4 regions of the Ruminococcus sp. 5_1_39BFAA genome follow, and region 1 is predicted to be linked to each of the others. Evidence: riboswitches for the same ligand, from Rfam matches in the RefSeq annotation. Region 1 holds a riboswitch; each other region holds the start of a gene.
What was found. Region 1 has a riboswitch for cobalamin ahead of ACESZH_RS06245 (LysR family transcriptional regulator). Riboswitches for the same ligand answer to the same signal wherever they lie in the genome.
Positions count from the first base shown of each region.

Region 2: another riboswitch for cobalamin. It lies ahead of ACESZH_RS12795 (sirohydrochlorin cobaltochelatase); the one in region 1 lies ahead of ACESZH_RS06245 (LysR family transcriptional regulator).
Region 3: another riboswitch for cobalamin. It lies ahead of ACESZH_RS17850 (Ig-like domain-containing protein); the one in region 1 lies ahead of ACESZH_RS06245 (LysR family transcriptional regulator).
Region 4: another riboswitch for cobalamin. It lies ahead of ACESZH_RS15590 (Ig-like domain-containing protein); the one in region 1 lies ahead of ACESZH_RS06245 (LysR family transcriptional regulator).

Region 1 is NZ_CAXSVO010000003.1:271,392-274,543, forward strand. It holds gene ACESZH_RS06235 (hypothetical protein) at 1-40, opposite strand, end outside; gene ACESZH_RS06240 (nitrogenase iron protein NifH) at 51-866, opposite strand; gene ACESZH_RS06245 (LysR family transcriptional regulator) at 1,025-1,960, opposite strand; cobalamin riboswitch at 2,096-2,280, opposite strand; gene ACESZH_RS06250 (bacteriohemerythrin) at 2,312-2,716, opposite strand; gene ACESZH_RS06255 (MBL fold metallo-hydrolase) at 2,864-3,152, opposite strand, start outside.
Region 2 is NZ_CAXSVO010000011.1:28,193-31,344, forward strand. It holds gene ACESZH_RS12790 (hypothetical protein) at 1-852, opposite strand, end outside; gene ACESZH_RS12795 (sirohydrochlorin cobaltochelatase) at 896-1,903, opposite strand; cobalamin riboswitch at 2,135-2,338, opposite strand; gene ACESZH_RS12800 (heavy metal translocating P-type ATPase) at 2,496-3,152, opposite strand, start outside.
Region 3 is NZ_CAXSVO010000022.1:41,042-44,193, forward strand. It holds gene ACESZH_RS17840 (TIM barrel protein) at 1-607, shown strand, start outside; gene ACESZH_RS17845 (adenosylcobinamide amidohydrolase) at 622-1,725, shown strand; cobalamin riboswitch at 1,839-2,027, shown strand; gene ACESZH_RS17850 (Ig-like domain-containing protein) at 2,081-3,152, shown strand, end outside.
Region 4 is NZ_CAXSVO010000016.1:30,853-34,004, forward strand. It holds gene ACESZH_RS15590 (Ig-like domain-containing protein) at 1-2,082, opposite strand, end outside; cobalamin riboswitch at 2,270-2,464, opposite strand; gene xerD (site-specific tyrosine recombinase XerD) at 2,542-3,152, opposite strand, start outside.

The sequences.
Region 1 (3,152 bases):
CAACCGCATCCTGAGAAACAGCCGCCAAATCCTTTTCCATTTTCTCTCCTTTATCCCATGAAGCTTTTGCAGAATTGATCCATTTGGCTATCTGACATTGCTCTGGGGATGCCGGCTGTCTCTTTTCTCAATATTTTTTCTGCCAAATGGGCAAACTGCCCTGCAGCCAGACTGTCAGGAGCATACTCCACAACCGTTTTTCCCTGATATTCTGCAATTTCTATCTCTTTGCTGTAAGAAACAGAGGACGTAAGTATGGAATTGGTCACTGCTGCCAGCTCCTCCACACGTTCTTTTCCTGTTCCGGCATTTCTCTGATTATAAATGATTCCTCCAAACCGGATATCTGATTCCTGTTGGATTTCTGCAATACTGCGGATAATATTATTTGCGGCATATAAGGACATAAATTCTGCGGATGTTATGATATATACAAGATCCGCCAGACGCTCCCGCATGGGTACGGCAAATCCGCCGCAGACAACATCTCCCAGTACATCATAGACGATCACATCCCAGTTTTCTTCAAACACATGAAGTGATTCCAGTTGTTCCGCCATAACCGTAATAGCTCTTCCGGCACAGCCCTTTCCTGCCCGGGGACCGCCTGTTTCCCCGCAGGTTACGCCTGCATAGCCTTGAAAGAGGATATCTTCCGCACAAATCTGCCCTTTTTCACAAAGCATATCCAGCACAGTAGGTATCCGCCTTCCCATCAGAGTCCTGGTTGAATCTGATTTTGGGTCACAGCCGATATGAAGAACCTTTTTCCCCATATTTGCCAGGGATGCGGAAACATTTGCCGCTACCGTTGATTTTCCGATTCCGCCTTTTCCGTAAAATGCAATTCTTATACAGTTCTTCACGCCGCAATCCCTCTTTTTCTATGTATACAAAAAACACCGTCAATAGCGGTGTTTTTTAACAGGTGAAACCAGATATTGTACATCACTACTCTTCATTCACCTTTATTATATGCAATTCGCCAAAATAAGTAAAATTATAAATTGGAATACTAAAATTCCTAAATTTCCCGCAGCAGCGTATTGCATATTAAATCCTTAATATCTTCTTTTGCGTCCCTGTTCCACATTGCCACGATTCCGACTGCTGCATCCCCGATTTCAATCAGCCTTACCCGCTCGTTTTCTTCATTGAATACGCCGCGTATTCCCAGGCCGATTCCACGGTTGTATTCTGCATTGACAAAGACGGTAAGGTCATTGTTCATAAACTCCATATCACGGATGTCCAAAGGACCTTCTCTGCAGATTTTCTGTATTTTTTCCATTCTGGAAAGGCTTCCGGGCGGATTGCTGATCAGAAGCCTCTGCCCTGCCAGATCCTCTATTTTCAACATCCGTTTTTCCGATAAGGGATTCATCCTGTTGACCACCGCAACTGAAGGCACCCTGGCCACTTCCTGCCACTCATAATACCCCGCATTGTCTGGGATGTCCGTTTCCAGCGTAAACACGATATCCATCTGCCCTGAATTCAAATGCTCCAGCAGACGGTTATAATTCATCCTGAAAATTTCCACAAAAGTCTCCGGGTAGTTTACGTAGATATGCTTTAAATACGGCTCCATAAATCCTACGGAATCTTTCAGAGGAAAACACCCGACTCTTAGCCGCTCCACCTTTATAGATGATATAAGCTTTGCATGCTCTATATCCCTTTGATATAAAATAATAATATCCTTCCATTTCTGATACAGATATCTGCCGCTTCTTGTCAGCTTCAGATTTCTGCTGTCCCGGTCAAACAACGGTATTCCAACCCTCTCTTCCAGTGCCATGATGTTCTTGCTGAGCATAGACTGGGTAACATAGAGTCTTTTCGCCGCTTTGGTGATATTTTCAGTCTCAGCAACTATGATAAAATAATAAAGGGTTTTCAGGTTCATATCAATCAGACTGATATCAAGGCCGTTAAAATCAAGATCAATTTCCTTCATGCTGTCTCCATTCCCATTTGTTCGGGCAGACTTGAAAAAAAGCCTGCTGACCGCAGGCTTTAAAAGCATATCTGTTTGACAGGAAAATCCTTTTACAAATATCTCCACGGAGGCGCGCTTTACTCGGAAGCCTGCTTTCCAACATTACTATCAAGCAGGTTTCCTGACTTACAGATCGCTGAGTCATTTTGCCTTCTCACACGCTTCATGCAATGGCTTTCCAAAATGACACTCCCTGCTTACAGTGGCCGGACCGCTCAGGATTTACACCTGATTCCCTCTCATTCTTTATAGAATTCACTTGATATTTTATTTCAGGGCGCCGCAGACGCAGCGCCCTTACATTCAAAATTATTTACCGGTTACATACTGTGCAACCTGTTTGTCCCAAACCATAATGTGGTTTAAGAGCCACTCTACCACGTTTTTCTTAACGGCTGCAACGAAAGCCTCGCTTGGGCCTTCCTCCTCAACCAGCATGTCCTCAAGCTCCTCTACTGCTTTTACGAAGGAAGCGTGCTGCTCCTTGTGTGCGTCAAGAAGAGGATAGCCATGCTCTGCCTGAAGCTTCTCCTCGTCTGCAAAATGCTCGTTGGTATAGTCCATCAGGAAGCCCAGTGTATGAGCAGCAACTGTCTTCTCTGTGCCAGGCTTACATTCCTCTGTCAGCTTGTTCACTCTGGCGATCAGCTCCTGGTGCTGAGAGTCGATCAGTTCGTTACCTGTTTTTAAAGAATCATCAAATTGAATTGCCATAATTTTACCTCCCGTTATTTCCGGAAAATACAATGCTGCTTTCCGGCTTTCTCCGCTATTTTTCTATATGAACTTTCTTTCCGCGGTTTTTCTCTGCTTATTATATCAAAAGAAAGATTATAATTCAATCTGCAATACAGATTTTTCCTATATCTCCAGCACGCTTCCCGCTGAAAGATACTGTATCTGTTTTCCAAGCTCCTGGTGAAGCATTTCATACCCTTCCACGCTGGTACAGTGGCAGGTGTAATACTGGGTTGTCTGCTTTTTCAGGCGTTCTGCCAGATCTTTACAGAATATGCGCTGCCTCTGCTCCTCCGGGTAGGCATGTTTCAGGTGCATCCCTCCGATCACAAAGTCGATCCCGCCTGGTGCGTACTCTTTTGATTTCCTCATAATATTCAGGATTCCGTTGTGGGCACACCCGGCAATCAGA
Region 2 (3,152 bases), on a different contig from region 1:
ATAATCCAGTTCACGCGGGGTTCCAAGTGCCACAGTATCTGCCATAACAGGCATCTTATAATCAAATCCGGTTACCGGAATGACAAAGGTGGAATGTTCTCCATTTCCATCCCATTCGTATTTTTCCTCTTTGATCTTCATGTAATCGTAATTCGAGTTTCCCCATACGATTGTCGCTTCTGCCTGCCCATCCTTTATGGTAAGCGGTGCCGGACTCTCAATCTTCGTGTGACCGGAGCCGCCCCCGATCTCTACGTCAACCAGATATTCTCCATCCTCCAGCCCCAAATCCTCAAGGGTTGTCATCTGGACATTTTTCTGAACGCCATCAGGAAGACTGGATGCTTTGAAAATCAGAGTACGGTCATACCATTTCTGCTTTCTCTTACTGAAAGCTGCACAGTTGATCACCTGATCAAGAGCTTCCACAGGAACTTCGTAGGTCTGTTTTCCCTGATCGTTTTCCACGAACGTAATGAACTCATCCTCCGAAGCGCCAGCAGCTTCCTGACCAGTACCCATATATAATTTCAGGTAACCCTGCCCTCCCATAGTAAGGACAGCGCTCATTTTTCCATCCTTAACAGTAAGCTGGCAGTCGTCAATCGGGAACATCGAAGAACTGCATTCCACTTCTATAGAATACGTTCCTTCCTCCACATCCTTTGCCGTTACCGCACTCAGCCCCTCATCGGAAAGCTCATTCTGCGGCCCCAGCTCAGAAGATGATGCCACACTCTCTTCCGCTGCAGACTCTTCTGCCGCTGTGTTTTCTGCCTCTGCAAAGCAGGTAATGGGTGCCATGGAAGCAGAAAGCATCAATATCAATGCTGTTACCTGTAATTTTTTCATGAATTTCTACTCTTTTCTTTTATTATTTTGAAGTCTGGAATTATTACTCAGCGCTTACCTGATCGATAGCTGCCTGTGCATGCTCTACCAGAAGATTCTGAATTGCTTCATTCTCGCCAAGTCCGCGAAGCAGGCACTCTACTTCATATCCGGCATCTTCGAAGGTCTTCTTCCAAGCGCCTTCCTCGTCACCAGCCATATCATTGTTTGCGTGGTCACCAGCTACAATCATCAGAGGCTCAAGAATAACCTTCTTATAATCGCCGGCCTGAACCAGTTCCAGAACATCCTCAAGAGATGGCTCTGCCTCTACAGTGCCGACAAAGTAATTGTCATATCCGTCCTCTGTCAGTTTATCCTGCATTTTAGAATAAACAGCATTTGATTCTGCCTCTGTACCATGGCCCATGAAGATGATAGCAGTCTCGCCGTCATCATAATCAGCAGTCCACTCTGTAATTGCTTTTTCAACTGCAGCAAAGTCTTCGTCAGAAGTCAGCAGCGGCTCGCCAAGTACAACATTCTCAAAAGCGTCTGTATATTCAGCAAGTTCGTTTGCAACATCATTGTACTCAAGGCCATTCATCAGATGAGTAGGCTGTACGACCAGAGTCTTAACTCCGTTATCAACAGCTCTTTCCAAAGCCTGTCCGAAGTTATCAATTACCTCGCCATCGCGGCTCTGTACATGGTCAATGATGATCTGAGCTGTGAAACCTCTTCTTACGGAGTAATCCGGGAAAGCTTTTTCCATTGCATCTTCAATTGCACCGATCGTTGCAACACGGTTATCATTGAAGCTGGTACCAAAGCTTACTACTAACAGTTCGTTCTCACCGATCTCATCCTGGTTTCTGGGATTGTCTTTGGAAGCATCACCGGTTTCGTAGTTTTCTTCATCCTCGGCTTCCTCTGCCTCTTCGCCTTCTTCTGCTTCAACACCTTCTTCTGTAGCCTCAGCTTCCTCAGCAAATGTGCTTACGGAACCCATCATAGTGATCGTGGACACTGCGAGTGCCATAACAAGTGCTTTTACAGTTTTGTTTTTCATTTCTTCCTCCTGTTCTAGAATCGGCTTGGATTCTCCCTGATGTTGATATATTTTCATTTTAGTACATCAGCTTATGTAAGCGGTACAGGAAAAACGGGCATCAAAACAATGATCTGTAAATAAAAAATCCTTCTACATGGGTAAAAGGATTTGACTTCAATCATGAATATACAAAATGTAAGTATATCATCAAAACGGTACAACCAATTACTCGTGATTCGGAACCCGAAGCTCCAGTACCAACAGATAGGCAGGTTTCCTGGCTTATAAATCATCATGCAGGGCTATCTTCCCAGTTTCCCAGTGACTGCAGCGGCTAAACTGCCCGGCCCAACACTCCTTAATTACAGTGACGAGATCGTACAGGATTCTCACCTGTTTCCCTTTTACAAAAACGGATCATTCCGTTTTCTCACCTTCTGTATCTTATGAAATTGTAGTTAGTATAGCACATATAAAAACAATTGGCAATAATTCTTACACGGATTTTACAGAAACTTTTCTGCTCCCTTTTGCTGCTTCTATCAGCATATTTCCCATCCTCAAAATATAAAAATGCCGCCCTTATACAGGAACAGCATTTTTATATTTTCTATATTAGATTCTCCATACTTTTCAGACTGATAGCGAGGGTTGAAGTGTTATGAAGAAGGGCTGACGCAGTTGGCTGGATAACGCCGAAAACACCTAGAAGGATCAGGCCGGTATTGATTCCTACGATCATCCTGTAATTTCCCTGGATCCTTCTCATCAGGCCGTTACTGATCTTTTTCAGTGCAACTACCTGATACAGATTATCTCCGCTCACCGTAATATCTGCAATTTCACGGGCAATTTCTGCACCGTCGCTGATGGCGATTCCCACATCTGCAGCTGAGAGTGCCGGCGAATCATTTACTCCATCGCCGATCATGATCACTTTTTTTCCGGCAGCTTTTTCTTTTTCGATAAACCCTGCTTTATCTTCCGGAAGTACCTCCGAATAATATTCATCCACTCCCACCATACGGGCAATCTCGCAGGCTGTCCGCTCACTGTCGCCAGTCATCATGACCACCTTGCTGATCCCGGAATCCTTCAGGGAACGGATTACTTCTGCTGCCTCTTGCCTCAGCGGATCCTCGATACAGATAACAGCCGCCAGCTCATTTTCAATCGCAAGGTATAAATGGGAACAGCCTGATGGAAGCATCTCAAATTTATGCTGCATTCCGGCTGGTATCGTACATGCCTCATCCTCAAAAACAAA
Region 3 (3,152 bases), on a different contig from region 1:
AAGCAATGTAAAAACATCAGATGTATATACATACACCTGTTCCCATACGGACGAGGAAGTTATAGATGCGGCGGCAGAGCTGATCAATCAGCTTCTTGACGGAAAGGATTACCAGTTTGAATTTCTTATGGAGAATCTGTGGTGGCCTGGTCTTACTATGACAAAGCCGGAGATGACAAAACGGCTTCTGGACAAGGTACATTATCCGAAAAAAGGAATTATGCTGGATACAGGACACCTGATGCATAGTAACCTGGAGCTGAAAACCCAGGAAGATGCAATTGACTATATTTTGGAAATGGTTGAGGCACACGGCAATCTGCGCCGCTATATCAGGGGCATCCATTTAAATCAGAGTATTACGGGAGATTATGTAAAAAATCTGGTGAAAAATCATAAGATGCCGGAAGATTATGAGGAACGATTTTCCGATTGCTACCAGCACATTTTTAATATTGACTGTCATCTGCCTTTTACCACGTCCAGGGTACGGGAGCTGGTGGATGCGGTGAAGCCCGAATATCTTACCCATGAAATGATTTCAATGGACCGGGAGGATCATGCGGAAAAACTGGCAAAGCAGGCAAAGGCTCTGGGAGCCGGATGAAAGGACGGAAAGAAATGAAAATATATCAGTTATCCAGCGGAGATGAGGTACATCATTATAAAAAATCCCTGGTAGTCTGCTTTAAAGGACCAAGAAAGGTATTGAGTACCGGACCGAATAACGGGGGATACCGTACGGATTTAGAGGCAGTGTTTAACAATGACAGCAATCCGGGTTCAGGCATGGCATGTACTTTGCGGGCAGAAACCTATGAAGCACATATGGATCTGCTGGCAGCGGAGGATTTGGGGCTGGATCCTGAGCATTGTACAGGACTGAGCACAGCGGCAAGCATGGATAATGTTTCCATACAAACCATGGCATATGAGGATTTTTCCGTTACAGCCATAGTAACCGGGGGAATCCGCACAAATGCAGGAAGGATCGGGGATCCGGCCGTATGGCATGAGAAAGCCGGGATATCCCATGCTGTAAAGCCGGGAACCATCAATATCATTCTTTATATTGACGCAAACCTGTCGGGAGGAGCGCTGGCACGTGCTCTCGTATCCTGCACGGAGGCAAAGACGGCGGCGCTTCAGGAGCTTCTTGCGCCAAGCAGGTATTCAAGAGGTCTGGCGACAGGCTCAGGAACTGACGGGACGATCATAGTCAGCAACGCACAGTCCGAAACATATCTTACTAATGCGGGAAAACACTGCAAGCTTGGAGAGTATATCGGGAAAACTGTAAAAAAAGCAGTAAAGGAAGCGTTGGAGCGGCAGAACGGATTTTGCCCGGAATACCAGCACAATATCATGAACAGGATGGACCGTTTCGGTGTTACGGAGGACAGCCTGTGGTTGGAATACCAGAACAAGAATGAAACGAGCGGGCATTCCAGGGCAGAGTTTGCGGATGTTCTGGACCATCTGAAAACAGAGGATACTTTAGTGACATACACCTCTCTGTACGCCCATCTTCTGGATCAGTTGGACTGGGAGCTGATAAGTCCCCGGGAAGCGTGGGAGGCAGGAAAAGAAATGCTGAAACTTGCAGGGCTTGAACCGGAGCAGGATATGCCCGAGAGCAATCAGGAGGAGAAAGAAGTATATATCCGATGGATGACAGCACAGTATCAGGAAGGGCTGGTGGAAAAAATTGCCGGAAGGATGTAAGCTTCGGGAATCACATATTGTCTGTAACAGGGATTTTTCCGGGGAAAAATAAAATAGAAGATGATAAAATATTGACAAATATACAATGATATGTTAAAACAAGGATATTAGCAAACCAAATATACAGGCATGTTTCGCTGTTTTATAGCGGTTAATCAGAAAGCCGGTGAGAATCCGGCACAGCTTTTCTCTACTGTATTAGGGACGAACGCAGCATGATGCCGCCGGAGAATACGATTCCGGGAAGGCGCTGTCAGTAGGATGATCTTAAGTCAGGTATGAACATGTTTAAGGAAGCTCATAGAAAAGATGAGGTTTCTTTTTTGGTGTCTCAAAAAGAAAGGGGAAGAGAAAAATGAAGAAACGATGGTTAAGTTTCCTGCTGAGTTTATCTATGATAGCAGGAAGTCTGGCGCCAGCGGGAAGCGTTTATGCTGAGGACATGTTTATTTCTGATTCTCAGGAAATTGTCCAGGATGCAGAATACGCAGCCGATGATGTGGATTTCTTTGTGGCTGACGATGGATCAGTGTCAGAGGAATTTGCAGATGGTACAGCAGAAGAATTTTTAGGTAACGATGAGGCAGAAGCATTACTGTTTTCAGACGACGCTGAAGATGAGACAGAATCGGTGCAGTTTGAGGATCAGGCTGCAGAAGGAACGGAACTGCCGTCCTACATCTTTGGAGAGAGCTGGAACGCTCAGTACGATGTGCTGTACTATGAGGCAGGAAAATCTTATATATACGGCGGAGAGGCAGTAACTTTCCAAAATGAAACTACCGTGCTGGTTGGGGAAAGCACCTATGCAATTAAGAATAAAGCGGTTGAAATTACAGTAGACACCTCAGAAGATGGAACTGTAGTTAAGCTGAATAATGTCAGCCGCCCGGTTGGACAGATATCAGGACAATGGAACAGCACCTATGCAGGTTCTGCGAAAGCGGTATTCCGGAGTGATATCGCCGGAATGGAGAGTGTGGAATCCAGTGAAATAGGATACGGAAGCAGTGCAGAGCTGAACCTGGGCGTGCTGGCAGCGGGAGAATATAAGCTGACAGGCGGTGTGATCCGCGAGGCTGCAAACCAGTGGAGCCCTGGAACTGATTTCGGAGACGGAAAAGGTACCGTAACCGGAAGAGACTTTGGCTATCTGCCGGATATCACTATAACCGTTGAGGGCGGTTCCGTTGAAGAAGACGTATACCTTGGCGTCAATGCGGGCTCTGAAGTTCCGGACAGCTTTGAAAACGACTTATGGCTCCAGTATGATTTCCTGGAGATGGAAATCGGCGGCACTGCCAGGATCAATCCGCGAAGAGTGGAAGAGGGGACTGTCAATAAGATAAGCAATGATGTAGAGATGCCTCACTTTAATTACGAGATCATCAAAGGTGATTCCGTAAGCCTTGATACATCTAATAATA
Region 4 (3,152 bases), on a different contig from region 1:
TTTTCCGGTTTTCTTTGCAGTAATCTTGCCGTTCTTGGATACGGTTGCAACCGATGTTTTGCTGGATTTCCAGGAAACAATTTTTTCGCCCGCGTTAAGACCGCTTACCTTAATGGCACTGGTAGATTTTTTTACCTGCAGCGGCACGGAAACAGCATTCATCTCTAACTTCGGAGTTACGGTTGGCTGAGGAGTCGCGGTGGGTTCCGGCGTCACGGTGGGCTTCGGTGCTTCCGTTGGTGCAGGCGGTGTCACGCTTGGTTCCTCTTCCGGCTTCTTTTTCAATGCTGCAACTGCATCCCGGATTGCCTTTGCCATGGCATCTACCTTTTCCTGCTGGGAAGCATACAGTCCGGTCTTTACATTATTCTTTGCAGTTGTTACCTCTGCCGCAGTGGCTTCTGTATAGATGCTTAAATCCTCCGGAACAGTTGCAAGCGCTGCATCCACTGCCGTATAATCTGCTTTGCTGCTTTCGTCGATCACAAGGGTTCTGTCTGCCTTGTTATAACTGAATATTCTTTCATACCATATGTCATTTTTCACGGAATGGAAAGAGATTACAGTTGGATCGTCGAGTATGCTATGGATACTGGCATCGTTTCCTGTACCTACAATATTTTCTACTGTAAAATGGAACTTCTTATCCTCAGAAAGGTCGATGGTCTCCTCTGAGTCTTCTGCTTTAGCAGCCGTTCCGATAAATGCCTTGTCAAAGGATGTGCTTCCCATTGTTACATCGGAAGTAATCTGATAACCATTGCTGTGTGGTCCTCCCACGATCGTCAGATCAGCTTCTTTGACTAAAAACATTTTCACATTATTTGTAACTGTAAGATCAAACGTTTCCTTGTAATCGCCGCTCTCCAGTGTCAGTGCACTCTGGTCCAGACGAAGGTATCTCGGATACCACCAATGGCCATCCTTTTTATGGGAATTGGACAAAGCCTGGATCTGCATATAACCGTCGTCTGCAGAAATCGGGATGGCAAACTGATATTTTCCATCAAATCCCTTTCCGTCAGCTCTCTTACTGCCCACAATCCATTTACTGGCGTCATCTCCGGTAGCTACCGCTTCCTCATAGGTACCTTTGAACAATTCCTGATATCCTGTGCCGCTGAGCGTCACATACAGGAACTTCCCGCTCGCATCTTCCATAATAAAGGCATCTATTACTTTAAACATCGCTGTCGTGTTGGTTATGGCAGAGTCCGCAATGGGAGTGCACTTTGGCTCATCGATGGTGTTTGTCACCGTAAAGGCGATCTCCCCCTTCATGGATGTGGAATAGGCAGCTATGTACATGGCTCCGTTTAAATCAACCGGGACATTTGCGAATTCAGAATTTCCACTGGTGTTGGTCTTTTCATAAGTCTGACCATTGGTACGGATACTGGTATAGCCAGTACTTTGCACCATAACCGTTGCTACTGCCTGCCCGTTTTTCACAGTCACGTCCTTTAAAGACCATGGCTTCTGACGGGAAGAATTACTCTTTCCCTTGCTGTACTCACTGCTTAAAGCAGGGCTTGTAGAAGCATCGTAGATACCGTCCGGCAAAGTTGTGGATGTATCAACCTGTTCCAGCACCTTAAGTCCCCAAACCGCAGTCTCCAGATCACGTCCGTAGGACTGGCTGCTTTTATTTCCCATATCCTCGTCCACTTTTTTCTGATCCTCAGTGCTGAGCTGATTATAAGCAGCAAGTGCAGCTTCGATATCCTGACGCTTTTCTTCTGTAACATTGCTCAACTCGGGCAATGCTCCAATCAGTGCCTCTACCGACTCTACTGTAGGTGCTTCCGCTTCACTTTCAGATTCAAACACCTCTGCCTGTCCTGTTTCTGAATTCTCCGCAAATTCTTCCGGGGCATCTACAAATTCTTCTCCAAGGGTGTCTGCTTCTTCCGTAAACTCTTCACTGACGGCTGCCTCTGCTTCTTCCGCTATAGTGCCTTCTGCTGCGGTCTCCTCCGCAACAAACTCTTCCCCACATACCACATTTGCGGAAATGGCGGGAGTTGTTGCCAGTGTAGCTGCAATAAAAAGTGATAACAGTTTCTGCTTTCTCAATTTCATTTCATCATCCTCCTCTTTTTATATGAGCCTCTCCATCCTGTTCCGCACCAGTTGGCCAGGTATCATATTATGTTTTTCTGCCATACAAAAACGCCCACCCCCAATGAGAGTAGACGCTGTTTGCATGAAAAATTTACTGTTCAAAAAACAGTTCGTATTTTCTGTAAATGCGTGCTTTCTTCGGAAGCCATTTACCAACACTCTCAGCAGGTTTCCTGACTCACAGTTCATCGTTCGATCATTCCTTCTCACGTATACACGCAATGGATTACATGATCTCGCTCCCTGTTTACAGTGACCGGATCGTTTAGGATTCGCACCTAATTCCCTTTTAAACCAGCAGACCTTTGCTCTGCCAGTCACTGAAAGTACTTAATCGATAGATAGTATAGCAAACAATATCTGATAAATCAATACTGTACGCTAATTTTCTCCTGTATCCCGTATTCTCGTATTCTTTCAACTTCTCGGATGCGCCTTCATGTACACATCGCGCATCTTGCTCATATTCATACTCAGATAAATCTGTGTGGTGGAAATGTCGGAATGACCCAGCATTTCCTGAACGCTCTTGATATCGGCTCCGTTCTGCAGCATATGGACTGCAAAAGAATGGCGAAGCGTATGAGGTGTGATGTCCCGCTTGATCCCGGCATCGTCTGCATAGCCCTTCAGCATCTTCCAGAAGCCCTGACGACTCATCGCCTTACCTGAACAATTAGTAAACAGAACCTTTTCACTATCTTCCTTCACAAAAGCATTCCGTGCCTTTTCCATATAGAGAAGCAGCGCTTCCCTGCACACATTCCCAATAGGAATGATCCTCTCCCGCCCGTTCTCATGGCAGGTTACATACCCAAACTGCAGATTGGCATCCTGGGTTTCCAGATGGATCAACTCGCTGACTCGCATCCCTGTAGCATACAAAAGCTCCAGCATAGCCTTATCACGGATTCCCTTGTGTGTTGAGAGATCCGGCTGCTGCAAAAGTGCATCCACTTCCTGAACCGTAAGGATCTCCGGCATCTTTTTCTCCACCTTAGGCGGCTTCAGCCCATCTGACGGGTCCT